Regions from separate parts of the Bacillus lumedeiriae genome, predicted to be linked through region 4. Evidence: riboswitches for the same ligand, from Rfam matches in the RefSeq annotation. Region 4 holds a riboswitch; each other region holds the start of a gene.
The links. A riboswitch is a leader RNA that binds a small molecule or an ion and turns the genes downstream of it on or off. The one in region 4 is predicted to bind thiamine pyrophosphate.
Positions count from the first base shown of each region.

Region 1: another riboswitch for thiamine pyrophosphate. It lies ahead of QYG89_RS05685 (thiazole synthase); the one in region 4 lies ahead of thiW (energy coupling factor transporter S component ThiW).
Region 2: another riboswitch for thiamine pyrophosphate. It lies ahead of thiC (phosphomethylpyrimidine synthase ThiC); the one in region 4 lies ahead of thiW (energy coupling factor transporter S component ThiW).
Region 3: another riboswitch for thiamine pyrophosphate. It lies ahead of tenA (thiaminase II); the one in region 4 lies ahead of thiW (energy coupling factor transporter S component ThiW).

Region 1 covers NZ_JAUIYO010000002.1:446,659-452,649, reverse strand. The annotation lists gene QYG89_RS05695 (thiamine phosphate synthase) at 1-559, opposite strand, end outside; gene thiH (2-iminoacetate synthase ThiH) at 501-1,679, opposite strand; gene QYG89_RS05685 (thiazole synthase) at 1,694-2,458, opposite strand; TPP riboswitch at 2,527-2,628, opposite strand; gene mscL (large conductance mechanosensitive channel protein MscL) at 2,636-3,052, opposite strand; gene parC (DNA topoisomerase IV subunit A) at 3,246-5,672, opposite strand; gene parE (DNA topoisomerase IV subunit B) at 5,677-5,991, opposite strand, start outside.
Region 2 covers NZ_JAUIYO010000011.1:5,373-11,363, reverse strand. The annotation lists gene QYG89_RS12545 (FecCD family ABC transporter permease) at 1-301, opposite strand, end outside; gene QYG89_RS12540 (ABC transporter substrate-binding protein) at 555-1,511, shown strand; gene QYG89_RS12535 (serine protease) at 1,902-2,069, opposite strand; gene thiC (phosphomethylpyrimidine synthase ThiC) at 2,091-3,878, opposite strand; TPP riboswitch at 4,025-4,139, opposite strand; gene QYG89_RS12525 (SIMPL domain-containing protein) at 4,375-5,052, shown strand; gene QYG89_RS12520 (polysaccharide deacetylase) at 5,192-5,991, opposite strand, start outside.
Region 3 covers NZ_JAUIYO010000004.1:17,463-23,453, forward strand. The annotation lists gene QYG89_RS07710 (stalk domain-containing protein) at 360-1,229, opposite strand; gene QYG89_RS07715 (S-layer homology domain-containing protein) at 1,363-3,036, opposite strand; TPP riboswitch at 3,203-3,307, shown strand; gene tenA (thiaminase II) at 3,416-4,102, shown strand; gene QYG89_RS07725 (S-layer homology domain-containing protein) at 4,251-5,991, opposite strand, start outside.
Region 4 covers NZ_JAUIYO010000002.1:33,234-39,224, forward strand. The annotation lists gene menC (o-succinylbenzoate synthase) at 72-1,181, shown strand; gene QYG89_RS03735 (superoxide dismutase) at 1,395-2,273, shown strand; TPP riboswitch at 2,519-2,627, shown strand; gene thiW (energy coupling factor transporter S component ThiW) at 2,691-3,188, shown strand; gene QYG89_RS03745 (hypothetical protein) at 3,182-3,559, opposite strand; TPP riboswitch at 3,709-3,812, shown strand; gene tenA (thiaminase II) at 4,039-4,713, shown strand; gene QYG89_RS03755 (ABC transporter ATP-binding protein) at 4,706-5,482, shown strand; gene QYG89_RS03760 (ABC transporter permease) at 5,497-5,991, shown strand, end outside.

The DNA.
Region 1 (5,991 bases), 410 kb from region 4:
GATCTTTACTCCCGAAAATCCCCGACATCACAGCGATTCCGCTTGCACCAGCTTCTTTTACTTCTTGAATATGATGCGGCATAATTCCTCCAATCGCTATGATCGGCATGTTCACAGCACGTGTAGCCGCTTTCAGCTGTTCTAAGCCAGCTGGTGTTCTGCCGGGTTTAGAAGCCGTCGGATAAATATGACCGAACAAGCCCCAGTCCGCCCCATTACTCTCAGCTTTTATAGCAGCAGCCGGTTCATGAATGGAACATCCTGCTTTCATAGAAGCAGTAAACGGCTTTACTATCTGTAACGGAAGGCTGTTTTCAGTCAACTGTACGCCACCGGCTTCTGCTGCCAGCGCTACATCTACCCGGTCATTTACAATGATCTTTTCCGCGGGTACATCAGCCTCTATAAACGTTTGCACCCAGTGAAACAATTCTTTAGCGCTGCGATGCTTTTCCCTAATATGGATGTAGTCGACAAATGGGTGAATGATGGAGGCTATGTCAGACGCCTGCTCCAGCTCTTGCTTCCCTGTCGTAATTGCGTGAAGTTGAAAAGACATTTGTCTCCTCCTCACTAGCTAGAATATCCCAATCTTTTGAAACCGGCTGATAACCGAGCTGTTTCAACCTTGTTTTCACTTCATCTACTGTACGTGTATCAGAGATTTCAAATTGGCTGTTATCCTCTTTTTTGTTTGCATATCCGCCGACCACGGTGGAAGAAGCTGCAGACATTTTTGTTACACCGAGTTTAATCAGATGATCCCTAAGTGCCGCCTCTTCGCGGGTAGACAGTGTAATGCCTGCACGCGGCATAAAAATCCGAAAAGCAAGCATGGCTTGAACCAGATCTTTATCTTCTACAAGAACTCTCGGCTCAAATCCTCCTAAGTTCGGACGAATGCGGGGAAAAGAAACAGCAACGTCAGTTTCTATATATTTTTTCTGTAAATACTGGGCATGCATTGCGGTAAAAAACACTTCTTTTCTCCAGTTATCCATTCCTAGCAATGCTCCGATATTAATAGACCTCATACCGGCCTCGCAGCCCCGCTCTGGTGCATCGAGACGATAACGATAATTTCTTTTTGGCCCTTTTAGATGAATTTCCTTGTAAATGTCTTCATTATATACTTCTTGATATACAGTCAGTCCATCCACGCCTGCTTGGAAAAGCTGTCTATACTCATTCGTATCAAGCGGCTGTACTTCAATAGCAATCGAGGCTGCGTGACTTCTTAAAATTTTTGCACTTTCGGCTAAATAAGAAACAGAAGAATGAATGCGTGATTCCCCAGTCAATAAAATGACGTGCTGAATCCCCATCTCTTTTAATGCCTTTGCTTCTTGATCAATTTCTAATGCTGTTAATTTCCGTCTTGGAAAGTCATTGTCAAAGCTAAAACTGCAATACGCACATTTATTCACACAATAATCAGTCAAATAAAGAGGCGCATACAAAGAGATCACTTTGCCAAAATGCTGAACAGTCAGCTTATGGGCTTTCTGCGCCATCTCCTCTAAACGCTCCACTGCTGCAGGCGAAAGGAGCACGAGTAGATCATTCTCGTTCAAATTCGTTTTGCTTAACACTTTATCTACGTCTTTCACTGTGACACGGTCTAGCATTTCTTCATACGGTTTATTTTTGATTTGATCGTATACATCGTAAAAGCTCATGTTACCCCTCCTTTTTAACGTAAGAAACCAGTTAACGGTGATGAAGCGTTAGCCCTTTGTGAAACAGATCCTAGGCCTGCTAAGTAAGCTTTTCTTCCGGCGATGACAGCTAGGTTAAATGCTTCTGCCATACTGATCGGATCATCAGCTGTAGCAATCGCTGTGTTCACAAGAACAGCATCTGCTCCCATTTCCATCGCCTCTGCTGCTTCAGATGGTCTTCCGATACCGGCATCAACAATGATTGGCAGCGTCTTTTCCTCTATTAAAATCCGAATCATTTCCTTCATACGGATACCCCTGTTTGAACCAATCGGTGAACCAAGCGGCATAATAGCCGCTGCGCCGGCATCCGCCAGTTTTTTCGCTGCCATCAAATCCGGGTTCATATAAGGAAGGACAACAAATCCTTCATTGGCGAGTATATCCGTAGCCCGAATCGTTTCTTCATTATCCGGCAATAAATATTTTTGATCGGAAATTACTTCGATTTTAATCCAGTTGCCCATCCCGGCTGCTCTCGCCAATCTCGCAATTCTCACTGCTTCTTCGGCATTTCTCGCCCCTGATGTATTTGGCATAATAATCATATTCGGCGGAATGTCTTCTAAAATGTTTTCATGACCAGCCTCCAAGTCTACCCGTCGGACGGCTACTGTGACCACCTCTGATCCTGACTGTGCAAAAGCTTGTTTCATCACGGAATGATCCGCAAATTTCCCTGTACCTGTAAAAAGACGATTCGTTAATTTCGTTTGACCAATCATTAATTCATCCATCATAATTCCTCCTTTTTACAATGAAAAAGAGCCTACCACAGTGGCAGGCTCTTTTATGTATATTAAATAACATAAAATGCAAGCTTCCCTCCGTTGGTACTAACCAAATCAGGTTCAAGAGTTGGATAATGTTTATCCTCTCAGCCTTAAAGGCACCCCTAGCTAACTTTCTTTTATTTAATTATCTCTATTATACTCTGAATTTTCTAAATTGTTAAGTTTTTTGTCTAATTTTAATAGATCTCTAATTTCTGTGAGCAATTCTTCCTCTTTTGATAGTGAAGGCGGTGTTTCTTCCGCTTTTTCCTGATGGTACAGTTTGTTAAACAGCTTAACGAATAAGAAAATAGAAAAAGATATAATAAGAAAATCAACAATCGTTTGCAGGAAGTTGCCATATTTAACGACAGCTCCTCCAAAATGAAACGCTAAATTTGAAAAATCAACTCCCCCGATCAGCAAACCGATCAAAGGCATAATCATATCGTTTACAAGTGAAGTAACAATCTTACCAAAAGCTGCTCCAATAATAACCCCAACGGCTAAATCAATGACATTGCCCCGCATAGCAAACTTCTTAAACTCTTGAAACACAGCCATTACATTCCTTTCCATTATCTTTGCTTTCTAACTATAACAAAAGCATAGTAAACTGTCCTTCTTTTATTACATATTTTATTAAAGTTTCTAGGATACTACTTTGAATTTTGCACATAATGAATTAAAAATAAAAATACGTGGCAACCAGCCACATATTTTTATTTTTTATACAGTCAATATTTCTTTTTTATTCTTCCGATCTAATTACTTTCCAAACGGCTGTTATTTCTCCGCTCTCCTTCTCATCCAAAACGAATGACCCGTTCGAATAACGATCACTCGGTTTTAACGTAGAAAAATCGAAGAGTTCCCTCTTTCCCTTCTTTGTTTGCAGTACGACCGATTCCCCTCGTTCAATCGTCGTTAATTGAACGACGCGATGAGGATTTCCTTTCAATTCCCGCAGCATAAGGACACCCCTTGATGCCCGTGATACCGGCTCAAATTCAGTTGACTTCATTTTCTTTACGGCTCCGCGCTGTGTAGTGAGCAGCAAATCTTTTTCTTCATTTGATTCCCACACTTCTACACCGACCAAATAATCACCGTCTTTTACGTTCATTCCTTTTACTCCTGCTGCACGCGGTCCTACGATACTTGCCTCATCCTCGGAAAATAAGAGTCCGTAACCGAAAAATGTCGACAAGAACACTTGTTTTTTTCCGTTCGTTAAATGAACTCCAACTACTTCGTCATCATCTTTTAGCCTAATAGCTGTTAACGCTCGTGAATAGCGCTGCACTTTGTAAGAAGATAATTCTGTTCGCTTAATTGTGCCATTTTTCGTAGCAAATAATAAATAGGACGGTTCCTGAAAATCTTTAATAGCAAAAGCAGCGATAATGAACTCTTCTTTTTCGATAGAAACAAGACTGGCCACATGCTGGCCAAGATCTTTCCAGCGAATATCAGGCAGTTCATGAACAGGCAAATACAAATAGTTTCCTTTATTCGTAAAGATGAGTAAAACATCGGTTGTATTTACTTCTTGTTTATAGAGGAGATAATCTGTTTCCTTCATCGCCAAGTCTTTTCCGCCTGATGCGGAATAGGAACGCAGGCTTGTCCGTTTAATGTAGCCGTCTCTTGTCACAGTCACGATCACGTCTTCATTTGGAATTAATACTTCAAGACTGACTTTTATTTCTTCAATTTCTTTTTCAATGACTGTCCGCCGCTCGTCATTGTATTTTCTCTTCATCTCTTTTAATTCTTTTTTGATGACAGTTGTCAGTTTCTTTTCACTCGCTAAAATGGCAGTCAGCTGCTCGATTTCAGCTGCCAGTTCTCCAGCCTCTTTCTGTAAAGCTGTAATGTCTGTGTTCGTCAGCCGGTACAATTGCAAGCTGACGATCGCTTCTGCCTGCGCTTCTGTAAAATCAAAAGCAGCCATTAAATTATTTTTGGCATCCTTCTTATCTTTCGATGCCCTAATGGCCGCAATGACTTCATCAAGTATTGACAGTGCTTTGATCAATCCCTCGACAATGTGCTGCCGGGCCTGCGCTTTCGCTAAATCGTATTCCGAGCGCTTCGTAACGACTTCTTTCTGGTGACTTATGTAGGCATCTAATAGTTCGGCCAAGCCCATTAATACAGGCCGCTGATTATGAATAGCAACCATATTAAAACTATAACTGATCTGCAAATCACTTGCTTTGTATAAATAATTTAATATTCCTTTCGCATCGCCATCTTTTTTTAATTCAATGACGATCCGCAGGCCGGTACGGTCGGTTTCATCCCTTACTTCCGCGATGCCTTCCACTTTCCGGTCAATTCTGAAATCATCTATTTTTTTGACGAGATTTGCTTTGTTCACATCGTATGGGATTTCTGTAATAACAATTTGCTTCTTTCCGCCCCTAATTTCTTCAATGTCCGCTTTTCCGCGTACAATCACTTTTCCTTTTCCGGTCTTATACGCTTTTTCAATGCCATCGACACCTTGGATAATCCCGCCCGTTGGAAAATCCGGCCCTTTTATCACTGTCATTAAATCGGCTACCGTACATGCAGGACGTTCCATCCTCATAATGACCGCATCAATCACTTCGCCCAGCTGATGCGGGGGAATGTCAGTAGCGTACCCGGCAGAAATTCCCGTTGAGCCATTCACTAATAGGTTAGGGAAACGCGCCGGCAAAACAGTCGGCTCTTCTGTCGTATCATCAAAATTCGGGATAAAATCGACGGTCCGTTTTTCAATATCTTTTAACAGCTCTCCAGAAATAGCGGAAAGCCTCGCCTCTGTGTAACGCATAGCAGCCGGCGGATCACCGTCAACAGAGCCGTTATTGCCGTGCATTTCCACGAGCAGCTGGCGGAGCTTCCACTCCTGACTCATTCGCACCATCGCATCATAAACAGATGAATCGCCGTGTGGATGAAAATTGCCGATCACGTTTCCGACCGTTTTGGCCGATTTCCGAAACCCTTTTTCATGCGTATTGCCTTCTGTATACATCGCATATAAAATCCGGCGCTGAACCGGCTTTAAACCATCGCGGGCATCAGGCAGTGCCCGTTCTTGGATAATATATTTACTATAGCGGCCAAACCGGTCGCCTAATACATCTTCAAGGGGCAGATCTTGAAACACTTCTTTTTGCATCTAGTTATTCCTCCTCGCCGACTGAAAGGTTTTCATTTTCTAATATGTTGCTGTCGTCTTCCAGTCCAAACGCGACATTCGATTCAATCCATTTGCGGCGCGGTTCGACCTTATCGCCCATTAATGTCGTCACACGGCGCTCTGCACGGGCCGCATCATCGATCAATACACGAATAAGCGTTCTTGATTCAGGGCTCATCGTCGTTTCCCACAGCTGGTCGGCATTCATTTCACCGAGACCTTTATAACGCTGCAGCATACACCCTTTTCCTACTTTCTTCATCGTTTCTGCCAGTTCATCATCTGTCCAGGCATATTC
Region 2 (5,991 bases), on a different contig from region 4:
ATCCAGCCCCTGAATTCACCCCTAAAATATCCGGTGAAGCGAGCCTATTTTTTGTCAATCCTTGTAAAATAACACCTGCCATGGCCAAACTGGCCCCAACAGCCGCCGCAATAAGCGCCCGTGGAAGACGCACAGTTTGAATCACTATATGTTCTGTTGAATGATCAAATGCTGTAAATGCATAATAAGCCATTGACCATGATGTGTTCGTATAACCATATACAATGCTTGCAGCCATCAGAAACGCGACGGAAACTGCGCCCCCAAGCAAAAGCCATAGTTTGTTTTCCTTTCGTTTCATCTAGTAAACCTTCCTAAATTCATCATTTTTTCTTTATTGTAAAAAAGAAAATGGCGATCGTCAATGAATTTGAAAATCATTATCATTAGTTATTGACTTTCATTATCAATTAAAATATGATTTTAAGGGAACAGCGCATTCTGCTGCTATTCTCTTAACTAGAAAGGATATTCATGTCGGCGGTGCGGCTGCTCACCTGCACAGCCTCCTTTCAACAAACCTTATGTATATAGGAGGAAACATACATATGAGTATGAAAAAAGTATCAGTGGCCTTTCTTTCTCTTTTATTGTTATTCTTGCTTGGTGCATGCGGCAACAAAGAAGAAGTGAAAGATCAGCCAGAAAAGAAAAAAGAAGCTGAAGGAAGTTACACAGTAGAACATGCTATGGGAACGACAGAAATAAAAAGCACACCTAAACGGGTAGTCATTTTAACAAACGAAGGAACAGAAGCACTTCTAGCTCTCGGTGTCACACCAGTCGGTGCTGTTGAATCATGGACAGGTAACCCTTGGTACGATCATATTAAAGATGAAATGAAAGATGTACAGGTCGTTGGGAAAGAAGATCCGGTGAACGTAGAAGCAATCGCTAAATTAAAGCCAGATTTAATCATTGGCAATAAACTGCGACAAGAGAAATTATATGACCAATTGAGCGCGATTGCTCCAACTGTTTTCTCTGAAACGCTTCGTGGCGATTGGCAAGAAAACTTCAAATTATATGCTAAAGCTGTTAATAAAGAAGAAAAAGGCGAAGAAGTGCTCGCTGCCTACAATGATCGCATCGCTTCTATGAAAGACGAGCTTGGCGATAAGCTAAATCAAGAAGTGTCGATCGTCCGCTTTATGGCAGGAGATGTCCGTATTTACCACAAAGACTCTTTCTCTGGTGTTATCCTTGAACAACTTGGCTTCGCCCGTCCGAAAGAGCAGGATAAGCCAGACTTCGCTGAAATGAATGCGACAAAAGAGCGCATGCCTGCTATGGATGGTGACATCCTTTTCTACTTCACGTATGAAACAGGCGACGGCAAAGCTGCTGAACTCGAAAAAGAATGGATTAATGATCCTCTCTTTAAAAACTTGAACGTTGCGAAAGCCGGCAACGTCCACAAAGTGAGCGATACTACTTGGAACACAGCTGGAGGTGTCATCGCGGCGAATCATATGCTTGATGACATTGAAAAAGTAATGCTGAGCAAATAAAAAAATGGGGATGTTCTGAAAGTCAGTGATTCATTGACTAAGAGCATCCCTGTTTTATTTTCTAAAAGTTATAATTCATCCCAAAAAGCATATGAGGAAGTTGCCTCTTAGTAGAAGAAGTCCACTCTTTTCTCTCTATTTAAAAATGAATTTGAAAATCATTATCATTTATCATTGACATTCATTCTCAATTGGATTATGATGGATATATGAACAGCCTACTTGTCCCGTGAGCTGTTCTCTCACTAGAAAAAAATATGCACGTTTGCTGTGCGGCTGCCCACCCGCACAGTCCCCTTTCGAATAAATATTCCCTTACATATACATATAGAAGCGGCTGGGAAAATTCCCAGCCGCCAAATGATAAACAAATTCTCTTTTAGACTGTTGTTAATAATACAACACGTTCACTTTCTTACACTTTATACAAGTTTCATAGTATTGATTCCCTTTGAATTGATGTTCGCAGTTTTCCTGGATCATTTTTAACCGTTTTTGTAAGAAACTAAGATCTGTCTTTAGTTGATTGATTTCCGCTTCGATTTTTTGGGCATTCATTCGAATAACCTCCTTAAAAAATCACTGATAGATCTGACTGCCGGCTTCTTTAAATTCTTTCGCCTTCTCTTCCATCCCCTTTTCGATGGCTTCATCCGTATCTAATTTGTTTTCCTTCGCGTAATTGCGAATGTCCTGTGAAATTCTCATACTGCAAAACTTCGGACCGCACATTGAGCAGAAATGGGCTGTTTTTGCTCCTTCAGCCGGGAGTGTTTCATCATGATATTCCAGCGCACGTTCAGGATCCAATGATAAATTAAACTGGTCTCTCCAGCGGAACTCAAAGCGGGCTTTCGATAACGCATCATCTCTTTTATGCGCGCCTGGATGGCCTTTCGCCAAATCAGCAGCATGGGCCGCAATTTTATATGTGACTACGCCTGTACGCACATCGTCTTTATTCGGAAGACCTAAATGCTCTTTCGGTGTTACGTAACAAAGCATCGCGGTTCCGTACCAGCCGATCATCGCTGCGCCGATCGCCGATGTAATATGATCATACCCAGGTGCAATATCGGTCGTCAGCGGTCCAAGTGTATAGAAGGGCGCTTCCTGACATACTTCTAATTGCTTGTCCATATTCTCTTTAATTAAATGCATCGGCACATGTCCTGGTCCTTCTACCATGACTTGAACATCGTGCTCCCAAGCAACTTTTGTCAGTTCGCCGAGTGTTTCTAATTCAGCAAACTGTGCTTCATCATTTGCATCAGCAATCGATCCCGGACGCAGCCCATCTCCCAATGAGAAGGAAATATCATACGTTTTCATAATTTCACAGATTTCTTCAAAGTGAGTATACAAAAAGTTTTCCTTATGATGATACAAACACCATTGAGCCATAATGGAGCCTCCACGGGAAACGATCCCTGTTACACGTTTAGCTGTTAGAGGAACATAACGCAGAAGAACGCCTGCATGAATAGTGAAATAATCGACTCCCTGCTCTGCTTGTTCAATCAATGTGTCGCGGTACACTTCCCATGTAAGATCTTCCGCTACACCATTTACTTTTTCAAGGGCCTGATAAATAGGAACAGTCCCTACTGGAACAGGCGAATTGCGGATGATCCATTCCCGAGTCGTATGAATGTTCTTACCTGTCGATAAATCCATAATGTTATCAGCACCCCAGCGCGTGGCCCACGTCATTTTTTCCACTTCTTCTTCAATAGAGGAAGATACCGCAGAATTACCGATATTGGCGTTAATTTTCACATGAAAATTGCGTCCGATAATCATCGGTTCGATTTCGGGATGGTTAATGTTAGCTGGGATAATTGCCCGGCCCCTTGCTACTTCGTCCCTTACAAATTCAGGCGACATATTTTCCCTAATTGCAATAAACTCCATCTCAGGTGTGATAATTCCTTTCTTTGCATAATGAAGCTGAGTAACATTTTTTCCTTTTTTCGCGCGCAGCGGCTGGCGCTTTAAGCTAGGGAACACTTGATGATTGGCACGCGGGTCATTTTGATCTTTGTAGCCGTTATCTTCAGGCTTGATCTCCCTGCCTTCATAGGTCTCTGTATCATTGCGTTCATGAATCCATGGACTCCGGATCGCCGGCAGGCCTTTCGTAATATCAATAGAATGATGAGGGTCAGTATATGGCCCGCTCGTATCATACACACGTACCGGCGGATTTTCTTCTTCTCCAAATGAACCGGTCGTTGGGCTTAACTCAATTTCACGCATCGGCACTTTTAAATCTGGACGTGAGCCCTCTACGTAGATTTTTTTGCTGCCGGAAAAACTGGACATAATGGAAATGTTTTTTTCGTTTAATGAAGATGTAGTAGACATTAAGAATCTCTCCCTTTAATAGATTAATCGTTTAAGGACGAGATATAGCACATAACAAATGGAAAAGTTGATAGAAGTACATAAAAAAGCCGGTGTCCAATCGTTCATTGGACCCGGCTCATATGTATGCAGAAGTAGTTATGCTTTCGTGATTGTTCTAACTTCCCCACGCTGGTATGAACCAGATCAGGTCCCAAGAGTCAAGAAACTTCATCGCGTTTCTTTCTCAGCCCAGCTCATTGGACTCCCCTAGTTATGACTATTCGATTTAACTTCATTATACCTTTATATCGACAAAAAGCAAGATATTATTTTCATAATTTTTAGAATATTATATTTTTAGTAATATTCTATCCGGATTTCTCTTTTCGTCTTCTTTCTACACTTGTAAGTACCGGGCATTGGCTCATGTAATCACCGCTGCCATCCTTCTTTTTTCACATCATAAACATATAAATTAAAATCAAGCCATTTTTATGAGGAAGGTGAATGTTTTATGTATTATCCAGCCCGTACAAACCGGTCTTATCGGAATCAGCCCACTTATATAATGACGGTAGATGGTCAAGGACATGTCACAGCAAAGCCAGATGAAGCCATCTTAACAATCGGGATCGTAACGAAAAATCCAGATGCCCAAACGGCTCAACAAGAAAACTCAATGATCTCCAGCCGGGTCATTGCAGCCTTACGACAAATTGGCATTGAGGAAAATGATATAAGGACGGCCGCTTATTCCATTCGTCCAGAATATGATTATATTGAGGGACAATCTGTGTTTAGAGGATATGAAGTGGAGCATTTACTCCAAATAACTGTTAAAGATCTTTCTAAGATTGGAAACGTATATGATGCTGCTGTCAAAAATGGGGCCAACATTGCGAGAAATATCGAATTACGCGTGTCAAACCCAAATATTTATTATCAGGAAGCATTGAAGCTCGCCATTTATAATGCAACAGAAAAAGCGGATACGATAGCCCGGACAATCGGTGTAACAGTGAACAACATTCCTTTAAGAATTGTAGAAGGGGGCCAGCCCGAAAATCCAAGACCGATGGTATTAGCTTTTTCACAATCTTCCTCTTCAGAAGCGGTCCCCCCTATCCAAACGGGAGAGCTTACAATCAATGCAGCTGTGAAAGCTATTTTTGGCTATCATACTAGGGTTTAATTTTTTGTTAAGCTCCCCTGTTGATTTCCGCTCCAATCAACAACAGTCATTAACATAGTCAAGTAGAATAAACAGGAGTGACTCCATGCCAAAGCACCAGCCTCTTTTGAGTCACTCCCTACTTCTTCATTCTCTTAATTTATAGCCTTGCATCTTTCCAAAAGTTTTGAACGACGTGGGCAGATGGATTGTAAGCCCGCATCTCATAGCCTTCTTTTTTCAAATATTGCAAGATGGCAGGCAGCATATCTGCCGTAATTTTTTTCTCGTGCAGCAAAATGACGACGTGCTGATCGCCGCTCTTTTTTTGCCGCTGGATACCAGCTTGAATGTTTTGGAGAATACGTGCTTTCGAGCTGGCATTGTACCGCCAGTCTTCACTATCTACATCCCAATCCCACAGGCGGTAGCCTTTTTTGACCATGGCATCACGAAACGGCTGCTTTAAATACGGTACACTGCCATACGGGGCCCGGACTAAGATTGAGGACTGGCCAGTCACTCGTTTCAATGTCTGATCTGTTTTTTCCATTTCATTGATAAAGTTTTGCGGTGAATTGTACAGAGGATTTACTTTATGCGTTACACTGTGCAAAGCAAGGTAATGCCCTTCTGCCGCAGCCTTCTTCGTTATTTCAGCATGATATCTAATATTCGGCTCTACATAAAAAAAGGTCGCTTTCACTTGATAATCGCCTAGTATCTTTAAGATACTTGCTGACTGGGCACTTGGACCGTCATCAAATGTTACATAGGCGATAGGTGTAGGTGGAGCATTGTTGATTTGATCAAAAAACGATTGATTTGCTGCTAAGAATTCTTCATTGGATAACTTGGAGCCTATTGCTGTATAAATCCTTACAGTGTGATGATGGCTGAGATAGTCAACCTTGAACCCAAATTGTTCCGCAAGCCAGCGGATACCGACATACAGTTTAC
Region 3 (5,991 bases), on a different contig from region 4:
TATATAACAAGAATATAATAAAAAAAAGAAGTGCTGGCAACACTTCTCCCGCAGCCCCTGCCGTCAGGGTGGTGGCTGTCATACATTATTTAGTTCTGCGAGAACCACCCTGCTTCTACGGCGAGGGGTGGTTTTCTTGTTTTAAAGAAATACACACTTACTTCGCGTGCAATTCCTTTCAGAACTTCACAAAGAAATTCAAGAAACGTTTCTACGATGATTACATTCTTTCCTAAAACGGAAAGAATAGCGACAATCAACCACCCTCACATTCGAGTGAAAACAAAAAAGAAAGTCCTATCTCCGTAATAACTACTTTTCCTTTCAAACCAAACTTATTAAGGAATCAACTCCCCTACTTAATTTTTATAAGGCTCTATTCTTTCTAGTTCCGAGGTGATGACATGCTTCGAACCACCGCTGGTATGAATAGATTCACTTTTAACTAACCCTAAACGTTTCGCCCAATATTTTCTAAAAACCCGAACAGAACCATCGTCATAAACTTCGCGTTCTTCCAAGACAATGACATTTTTTATCGTCCCATAAGGAACCTTAATCTCAGCATTAGTTTTAATGATCTTCTGTCCGTTAATTTCCCTTCCAACTTCAATTGGATTTTTGAGTAATGTCGTTCTATGTTTATATCTATCTAGAGTGGCTAGATTAACTGTTCCGTTTTCGTATACTTCGTCTTCGTGGTAAACTTCAGCGATTTCATTTTGACTGATATCAAGAATCGAAAGGATTCTTGTTCCTTCATTATCATCATACGTTTCTAATAATCCGTTTTTTAAAGACAAAACCGTTTCTTTGTATTCCGCATATTCCATACCAGTGCCTTTAAAATATTTGACACTCATTTGTGGGGGCATGTAATCAATAAGGTTAATAGGTGTCGTCTGACTTTGCTGCAAGACAAGTTCAGCTGACATCGTTTTTGAGTTGTAGTTGACCTTTGCTCCTAACATCTCTGCTACATCACGGAGCTGCACAAATGTTTTTCCACTATCGTGATACCAAGTATCACTATTGACTGCTTGTCCATTGACTGTGACACCTATCCGATTTTTATGGACGTTCTCTTCTTCAACCGCAGCGGTATTCCCTCTTGGAGTTTTATATTGGTGAATGACTGTTCCCGCATAGGCAGCACCAGAACCAAGTCCGGCGGTAAGTACTGAACCAATGATCATTCCTTTAACCGTTTCTTTAGTAAACAGCTTCATTGCCTTCTCCCCCACATTCTTCATTATTTATACATATGTATCAAAGGTGATATAAAAAAGAAGCGAAATAGACTCTTTCCCAGTCCATTTCGCTTCCTCTATTCTATTTTCATTCGGACATTCAATGACTTGATTATTGTTTAAATTCACTTTCCATTGTACGCGCAAAGAATAGTGAAAAGTGCGCTCTCGTAATACTCTCGTTAGGTCTGAAAGTATTATCTAAATATCCTAAAGTGATATTGTTATCTGCAAGAGCTTGGATACTGCCATTTGCCCAATGATTCTTCGTATCTTTAAAGCTTGATGCTCCAGTAGACTTTAACTTGAAGGCTTTGGATAGAATACTTGCCATTTCTCCCCGTGTGATATTTTGATAAGGTTTAAATTCAGTACTAACAAACTCATCAAATAACCCTTCTCTCATCACAGCCGAAATAGACGTATAGCCAGTGATCGTTTTAGGAACATCTGTGAATACCGGACCCGAAGCAGAAGAAGTGTCTAACTTTAATGCTCTCGCAACCATAATCGCTGCCTGTGCCCTAGTAATGTTATGGTTTGGTCTAAAGGTATTATCAGGATATCCGCTGATCACGCCTTTGTTATAAAGGTAGGTAAGCTCATTGTACCCCCAGAAACCAATCCCTAAATCTTTAAAATTTCTTGATAGCAAAGCAAAAGAATACGGGACTTTAGAGGCTCCAGTATAGTTATCAATGCTTATATAGTACGTTCCCTTCGTTACAGCGAACGGAAAGGTTGTGTTCCCAGATGCAAAAGAGCCATAGTCCGTATGGAAACGGTTAATCGTATTTCCTTTTTCGTCATAGATTTTTACATCCCAACTAGAACCAGCTAAATTAGGAATATTCATCACCAAGTTAGTCGTTCTATCCACTTTGAAAGAGTAATAATCATAATCGCCAGAAGAGCTTAATACTCCCTGATATTTATAGTTTAATTGAATAGGATTTGCTTCTTGAAACGAGCCATTCAGTTCTTTTTCAACAAAACTGCTCTCATCATATTGCAGGTTAAAGTGATAAGGGACTTTGGATGCCCCCGTGTAGTTACTAACCCTAATATAGTACGTTCCTGCTGGTAAGCCAATCTGGTCCTTCTTATCCCCAGTGGCAAATGATCCATAGTCTGTATAGAATCTATTCAGATTGGTGCCTTGGGAATTATAAACATTCACGTCCCATGAAGAATTCGTAAGGTTTGGCATTGTGATTGATACATTTCCAGGCTTATCTAGCGTAAATTTATAATAGTCATCATCACTAGATGAACTCAGTACACCTTTATATACATTGTTGACTTTCATACTCGTCGCACTTTGTACATTATTATTGGCTTCTTGCTCATAGAGGTTGCTTTCCTCGTATTGCAGATTAAACGTATATGGAATTCCAGATGCCCCAGTATAGTTGCTGATCCTAACGTAGTATGTTCCCGCAGGTAACCCAATCTGGTCTTTCGTATTTCCATTCGCAAATGATCCATATTCCGTATTGAACGTGTTCAATGTGGTACCTTGAGAATCATACACCCTCACATACCATGAAGAATTCGGCAAGTTGGCCATTGTAATTGAGACATTCCCAGGCTTATTTAACGTAAATTTATAATAGTCATCATCACTAGATGAACTCAGCACCCCTTGATGCTGCTGGTTCACCCCGATTGTCGTCGCTTGTTGCACCGTATTATTCGGTTCTACTTCAGTTGCTGCCATAGCATAAGAGGCACCGAATATTGAAAAAACGAACAAAGCAGTTAAGAATATCAGTCTCTTTAACATTTACTTCCTCCTATAGTAATATTTAATAAAAACACCTCCTATTATAACAATATTAAAAGATGAATAGTAGTTCGAAATACTTATATAAGGAGTGACAGGCACTATACCTATTTGACATTCTCTCTTCTTTTGATATGCTGAAGATAGTATTCTGAAAATTAAATTATTTTTCTGCTAGGGGAGCCTTTGAAAGGCTGAGATAAAAGTAGACTTTAAACCCTTGGAACCTGAACTGGTTAATACCAGCGGAGGGAAGCGGAAATCGCTTATTGACTTATTTGCGTAATCATTAGAAAGCGTACATAGATGCTTTTTGCGAGTAAGCGAAATCCCTTTCCTCCTCAGTTCCCTAAAACAATGAACAGAGGAGGATTTTATTATGCTTTTTACAGATCAGTTAAGACAAGCCACAGAACACAGTTGGAAGTTAAGTTTGAATCATCCCTTTGTCAAAGGAATCGTGAATGGTGATTTGCCGCTCGATACATTTAAATATTATATTCTTCAGGACATTTATTACTTGAAGCATTATGGAAAAGTCCATGCCATGGCCGCCGCACAAGCGGATGACTTTCAACATACCGCGCAGCTTGCTGAAAAAGCGAAGCTGACGGCACAGGCAGAGCTGACCGTCCATCAGGAACATGCAAAAGTATTAAATATTACAGAAGAAGAAATGGAGAATTTCCGTCCTGCTCCTACAGCATACGCTTATACCTCTCACTTATACCGGGCGGCTCTTTCCGGCAGCTTTGCCCAAACACTCGCTGCCCTGCTGCCATGTTATTGGCTATATGCCGATATTGGAAAAGTATATGAAGAGGCTGCACCTGCAGAGCCTATTTATCAAAATTGGATAAAAACCTATGCAAGTGAACGGTTCCAAACATCTACCCAGGAACAAATCGATTTGTTGAATCAGTATGCTGACTCCGCAAGCGAAAAGGAAAAAGAAAAAATCACGGAACAATTTGTCCTTTCCAAAGAATACGAACTCGCTTTTTGGGAGATGTCCTATACAAAAGAAGGATGGCTGTCGGAAAAAAGCAAAGTAGTGATTTCTTAAATAGAGAAGAAAAAGAAGGTATCACCTATTTATGTAGATGTTAGATTTAATAAAGAAAAATCTATGAAAATACAAAAGTAGAGCCAATCATTTTCTTTCAATGACTGACTCTACTTTTCTTTTGCCCTATCACACGTTCAACGACAGCCTACAGTTCTGATGTATACTCGAATGTTTCTTCCCCATCATTGATTGTGTATTTGACTACATTTTTCTTCGTTGCCCAGAGGCCAATTTTATAAGAGATGCCGATTCCAAATCTTTCGCCAGGCTTAATTTCCACAGGAATTTCATTGCTCAACAAATCAGCTTCGCTGTAAACAGTCCTTCTTGTATCCCCTTCATACACTTCCACTTTTTCTACTTTTACTGTCTGACTGCCCATATTGATAAACGAAGTGCTTATGCCTTTGATTTCGTTATTAATGGTAACAGACGCATACGAATTGAATTGCAGCAGCGGTTTATTACTTACAGTAATATAGCTGGAAGCTTGTTTTCCGCTTTCAGTTGTAACCGTAATCGTTGTCGTTCCTTCACTAACAGCAGTGACTGTTCCATCCTGTGCCACTGTTGCAACATCAGGATTGCTTGATGTCCATTGTAAACTCGTCGCAGGTCCCCCAGTCGGTGTAAGAGTCGCTTCCAATTTATACGTCTTGCCTACTTTTAATACGTAACGACTTTGATTAAGCGTAATGCGCTCTTCTTTAAAATATTTAATGGCTGCTTCTGCTTCTTCGAGTGTCGTTAAACCTTGTATTTCTGCGTCTTCTTTAATAGCAAGAACTTTATTCACTAGTGCGCGCGCGTTTGTAACAGCCTCTTCATCCTGGAGAGTAACTTTTTCCGGCAGTGCAGCGATCGCTGCTTCTGCCTCCTTCACTGCAGGTGTAAGCGCATCATACTCAACTGAAATGGTGTATTGAACACCTTCATGCGTAAATGTAACTTCATTCTGACCATGCACAAGTTCATGTTCAAGATCGATTTCTACTGCTTCTTCCTCTTTAAATTTCACTGAAATCGTGTGTTCATCCACAATATTCACCGTGTCAATCACTCGTTTTGGCTCAGAAACCGTGACCGTTATGTCCATGATGACCGCTTTGTTGCCAGTCACGTCAGTCGCTTTATAGGTGATCGTGTAGACACCCGGAATTTTTGTATCGATTTTATCAAATGGCTGACCATTTTGATTGGTGATGACACTCGTTACTTTTACAGATTTCCCATTTCTATCTACAGCCGTCACGTCAGGCATGGCAAACTCCGCACCGTATTCAACGTTGAAAGAATGTTCCCCGCTGTAAGTAAACGCAGGTGTCTCCCAATCAATGTTCGGATTCGCCGCGTTGGCGCGATACATAAATATAGCGAATTCACCACGCGTTACATTTTGCACCGCTCCGAATCGATCAGGTGTCTTTCCTTTCGTGATTCCATGTTTCACAAGCGCATCCACGTATTCGTCCCATCTGTCACTGACATCGACGAATTCATTTTGAACACCTTTCCCATCAAGTTGATAGGCGTTCGCAATAACTTTTGCCATTTCTGCTCGTGTAATATTTGCCTCAGGCTGAAACAAAGTACTGGTTTTACCGTTGATCATTCCTTTAGCATACACAGCGTTAACAGCCTGTCTCACCCGGTTGTTCAAATCTTTGAACGGAGACGGAGGAGCCGCTTTAACGTCCAATTTAAGTGCATTCGCAATCATGACCATTGCGTCGCCGCGCTTAATCGAAAGATCTGTACCGAATAATTCCTCCGAATATCCCTTCGCAATATCATGCTCAACTAAGTAATCCACCGCTTCTTTATAACGGCCATCTGGATGCACATCCTTATAATTAGCGGCTTGAGCCCCTGATGCGGCCGCTGTT
Region 4 (5,991 bases):
AAGAGGAGAGGGTGAGGAAAACGGCAAGGTGATGAGGTTCATCTATTGAACGCCGAGAAGGGAAGAAAACAATGAAATTAAAAGAAATCGTACTGCGTCATTTACAAATGGAAATGAAGTTCCCGTTTACAACGAGCTTCGGAACAATGAAAAACAAAGAGTTTATTTTAGTAGAGGTGAAAGATGAAGAAGGTTTGTCTGGCTGGGGGGAGTCCGTTGCTTTTCCGTCTCCTTTTTATAGTGAGGAAACACTCCAAACAAATTGGCACATGATAGAAGACTTCTTAATTCCTTTATTAAAAGACAAAGATATCTCCCATCCAGATGAAATTACCTCTTTATTTGAACCAATCAAAAAAAATAATATGGCGAAAGCCGCGATCGAAGGAGCCGTTTGGGATTTATATGCTAAAAGAAAAGGCATTCCGCTTTATCAAGCTTTAGGGGGAGAAAATACAACGATTGATGTTGGGATTAGTATCGGGATTCAAGAAACCGTTGATGACCTTTTACATATTATAAAAACACATGTAGACGAGGGATATAAACGAATAAAAGTAAAAATTAAGCCAGGTTGGGATGTTGATGTCATAAGGGAAATCCGCTGTTCTTTTCCAGATATTCTGCTGATGGCAGATGCTAATTCAGCTTATCGGCTGGAAGATCTTCCAGAACTAAAGAAGTTGGATGAGTTTCAGTTAATGATGATTGAACAGCCACTTGCATCGGATGACATTGTCGATCATGCTGTGCTTCAAAGAGAATTGCAGACGCCTCTTTGTTTAGATGAAAGTATCCACTCTTATGAAGATGCGCGAAAAGCCCTGCAGCTTGGAAGCTGTAAAATTATTAATATCAAAATTGGCCGTGTCGGCGGATTAACAGAATCTAAGAAGATTCACGATCTTTGTAAGGAGAACAGTATACCTGTCTGGTGTGGAGGCATGCTGGAAGCGGGAGTGGGAAGAGCGCATAATATTGCGCTTACGACTTTGAGTCATTTTACGATGCCGGGAGACACCGCAGCTTCTTCGCGTTATTGGGAGAGGGATATTATTCAGCCGGAAGTAACTGTACAGGGTGGTGTCATACAAGTTAGGGATCAAGCAGGGATTGGCTACGATATGGATTTGGAAGCAGTCAAAAAGTTCACGTTGAAAGAAAAAGTACATTCTTTATGATTTTGAGGAGAACGGTGCACAGGCTTTTAGAAACCAGGGAGAGATGAAGGGATATCCCACTTAAGAAGCTGTCTGGCAGTCAACTGTATGTTGGCTGCCAGACAGCTTTTTTGAAATGGAAGAATCAGAAATAATCAAGCTTGGAAAAGACGATAAGAACGTAAATGCCGCGCATGCATATGTTGAGAATAGCAGGTGAAGGGAGGAGTTTAGTTGGAGCGGTACCAGCATTATTTGCAAGAAGCGAAAAAGTGGTGTGATGATTTATCGAATTGGGAGAATGAAGTTATCGATCCTGCACTCATTAAAAACTGGGAAGAACAAATTGAAAAGATTGACGAGTGGTTATCAGGGCCGCTTAATGAGACAGAATGTTATAAAGTAGAAAAAGAGGTTCGGGCATTGGCACAAGAATGGCAACAGTTTCATGAAAAACTGTTTACAGATTGTGATTCGGAGGGGCAGGAGAACAGAGTGGAACAAGTTCCAATCGGCGGTCATCGGCTTCCTCCGCTTCCTTATCCGTACAATGCACTGGAACCATATATTGATGAACCAACGATGCGGCTTCATCATGATAAGCACCACCAAAGCTATGTAGATGGCTTAAATAAAGCAGAGCGAGAATTAGCGAAGGCACGGAAAGTGAATGATTTTCAGCTTGTTAAACATTGGGAAAGGGAGCTTGCGTTCAACGGTGCAGGCCATTATTTGCATTCGATTTTTTGGAAAGTGATGTGTCCACAGGGAGGAGGAAAGCCATCAAGAGAGCTAGAGCGTGAGATGTCCCGTTCATTTGGCAGTTTCGCTGAATTTAAAAATCAATTTTCACAAGCAGCGCAGCATGTGGAAGGCGGAGGCTGGGCCATCCTTGTGTGGGCGCCGCAGGCACAGCGGATGGAAATATTGCAAGCGGAAAAACATCAAAACTTAAGTCAGTGGGATATTGTTCCGCTCCTCGTTCTTGATGTGTGGGAACATGCCTATTATTTAAAATATAAAAATAAAAGAGCGGATTATATAGAGAACTGGTGGAATGTTGTCTGCTGGGATGAAGTAAGCCGACGGTTTAGAGAAGCAAGACACAGGTAGCCGTACTCATGCTTTTTATATAGGTTATGTCAATCACTATTGTGGATTGGAGGAAGGCGGGAGACTGTGCGTTCACATGAGACCTCGAAGGCGCGATAGCGGCGAGGAGGCTCCCGGACCACCCGAGGAAGGCGAGAATCAACAAAGCCTTTATATAAGAAGATGTCGCAATAAATGAAAAATTACACTGCCAAGACCTTCCCATTCAATATAATTCATTCTATAATAGAAAATGAACTTAATAGGAAAGCTACTAGAGGTGCCTGTTAAAGGCTGAGAGAAAAGCGAATTGTTTTTCAACTCTTTGAACCTGATCTGGGTGATGCCAGCGTAGGAAAGTAGTATATTCATAAACTATTTCACTTACAAAAGCCGAGCCTAGATAAGGGTTCGGCTTTTTATAATGGAGGAATGTATATGAACCAAGTGCAAAAACTGGCATACATGGCTTTATTTACGGCCATCGCGACGTTCGGCTCTTCTCTTATTTGGTTTCCTGCTGGAATAGCCAAAGCATATCCTGTTCAACATGCGGTCAATGTGATGGCCGGTGTGCTGCTCGGCCCAGGGCCTGCGGTTATTATCGCATTTGTAACTGGATTGCTTCGAAACCTTATGGGGACAGGCTCGTTATTAGCTTTTCCAGGCGGAATGATTGGAGCTTTTCTTGCCGGATATATTTATCAAAAAACGAGACATGCTTGGGGGGCTTCTATTGGAGAAATAACTGGTACGGGACTAATTGCTTCTTTATTCGCTGTGCCTTATGCAAAAATTTTGATGGGAACGACAGTCGGCGCCTTTTTCTTTTTGCCTGCGTTTCTTGTCAGCAGTCTTTCCGGATCATTGATTGGCCTTGTTTTAGTGAAACGGATCGTCAAAATGAAAGTCTGGAAATATCGTCCTAATCATTGATTCCAACGAATCGAAACGGCCAGCTTACAACATTGCAAATTCCCTGAATCTGTTTGTAGTTCAAGCCGAAAAAAATCTGGATTAAAAGAAATAGCCGCTTTTGTGAGCATTCCGGACGATCGGATGAGCCGTTCTACTTCTTGTCGGTTAGAAGATTGAGCAGCAGCCATTAAGCGAAAGGCAAAATCATTGTCAGTCGTTATCTTGTTTAGAAGCAGAGTTGTTTCATTCAAGAGCCTTTTCATTGATTGGGCAGACTGTTTAAAGAAGACTGTATTGACTGTAGGATAAGGTCTTATGAATGCTTGGTGAAGATCATAATTTGTAAATGTAGTAGCATAGGGACGCCCATACGGATAAAAATAATACACAGCAGCATAGCTCCTTCCGCAAATGAACTTTCTATTAATATACATGTGAATGATAAATAAAATGATCGCTTTAATTTATTTAAAAATTCAGAATTTTATTGATGTAAGGCTATAAGTATGTTACAACTAAGTAAAGTCTAATTAAATAGTTTGATCCTTGGGGGTGCTTTAATAAGCTGAGAAAGGTGAAATACCTTAACCCTTATTACCTGAACTGGGTCATGCCAGCGTAGGGAAGAGGCATTGTGAGTATGTTAAGCTGCAATTCTTTTTGTCATTGCAGCAAAATAAGAACTTATAAAACTGCTTCTCCCTGTGAGAAGCAGTTTTTTTATTGTTCTAACGATGGATAAAGGTTTAAAAGTGTGAACAAAAAATCCGGAATGATGCACAACGCATGCAAATGTATGAACAAACGTCTATACGCATTTCTAGGCAGTTAGGCATTGCAATTAATAGATTCTAAGGAGTGTATATCAATGAAGTTTAGTGAAAGGTTACATGAGAAATTACAACCGATCTGGAGGCAAAATCATAAGCATCCTTTTGTAAAGGGGATCGGCGATGGAACGCTTGATCAGCGGAAATTCCGTTTTTATATGGTTCAGGATTATTTATATTTAATCGATTATTCCAAGGTGTTTGCGCTTGGAGCTGTTAAAGCGACGGATGTGGAGACGATGGGAAGGTTTGCGTCCTTATTGAATGAGACTCTTAATTTCGAAATGTCGCTTCACCGCCAGTATGCAGCTAGGTTTGGTATTTCAGAGGAAGAGCTGGAGCAGGCGAAGCCATCTCCAATTACACTTGCGTATACACATTATATGCTCCATGTCAGTCAGAATGGGACCCTTGCTGAGCTGATTTCTGCACTGTTGCCGTGTGCATGGAGTTACTGGGAGATTGGAAAGGAACTGAATGAAATTCCAGGTGCAAGTGAACATGAGCTGTATGGTGACTGGATAAAAATGTACTCATCGAAAGAGTTCGGCGAGCTGGCTGTATGGTGCATCGAACTATTAGATAAACACACAGCCGGAAAGAGTGAAGAAGAGCTTGATCGATTGGAAGAAATCTTTCTAAATACGACCCGCTATGAGTATATGTTCTGGGATATGGCATACAATGAGCAAATGTGGCCTGGAGATGAATAAAAAAGTTCTAGAGTTTGAGAATGTGACTTTTTCCTATAAAGAAAAAAAGCAGGGGCGCTCTGTCCCTATTCTTCAATCTTTAAATGTAGATATTTATGATCAGGAATTTATTACGATTGTAGGTGCGAGCGGGTCAGGAAAAAGTACACTTTTCAGATTAATTACCGGACTTGAAGATCCCGATGAAGGAAAGATTTTTATTAATGGACAGATACATGAAAGCAGGCTTGGAAAAGCCGGGTACATGCCTCAGCAGGATTTATTGATGCCATGGCGGACGGTTCTCGAAAATGCAGCCCTGCCCCTTGAATTAAAAGGCATTCATAAAGAAGAAGCCCGGAAACAGATTGTTCCTCTTCTTGAAGAATTCGGATTAGCTGGAATGGAGAATCGCTTTCCTCATGAATTATCAGGAGGCATGAGGCAGCGCGTTTCTTTTTTGCGTACGTCGTTAAGCGGCTCCAATGTACTATTGCTTGATGAGCCTTTCAGTGCACTTGATGCCATTACGAGGCTGTCAATGCAGGAATGGCTGATGGCTCAGTGGGAGAAACGAAAAAACACGATCATATTTATTACACATGATGTCAATGAGGCGCTTTTTCTATCTGACCGCATTTTCGTTTTTTCTGAAAAACCTGTTCACACACTTGAAGAAGTCAACGTGCCCCTCTCGAGACCGAGAGATTTACAAGACTTAAATCAACCGGACATGATTGAGCTAAGGGAGCATTTGCTTGAGCAGCTGAGAGGGAAGGTGACAGTGTGAGAAAGGTAAAAGGAATGCTGCCGGCAGCCTTATTAATTGCGGCTTTTCTGTTCATTTGGGAAGCTGCAGCGCGGGGGATGAACATGATGTTTATTCTTCCGCCGCCGACAGGCGTTCTCAGTAAGTTATGGGAATTGAAAGAGCCGCTATTGTTCGAACATCTGCCTGCTACGCTGGCGATTATCATCATAGGCCTGGCTATTTCTATTTTATTAGGAACGGGGATCGCTGTTTGGATGAGCATCAGTCCGACTGTGGAAAAAGCGCTTTACCCGATTATTATCTCCTCACAGATGATTCCGATCATTGCACTTGCGCCGATTTTTGTTCTTTGGTTCGGCTACTCCATTTGGAGCAAGGTAGTCGTAACTGTGTTGATTACGTTTTTTCCTATCACGGTGAATACATATGATGGACTGCAATCTGGGAGTAAAGAATTGAAAGAACTAATGATGACAATGGGTGCGGGGAAAAAAGAGGTCTTTATCAAATTGCTCGTTCCATCCTCT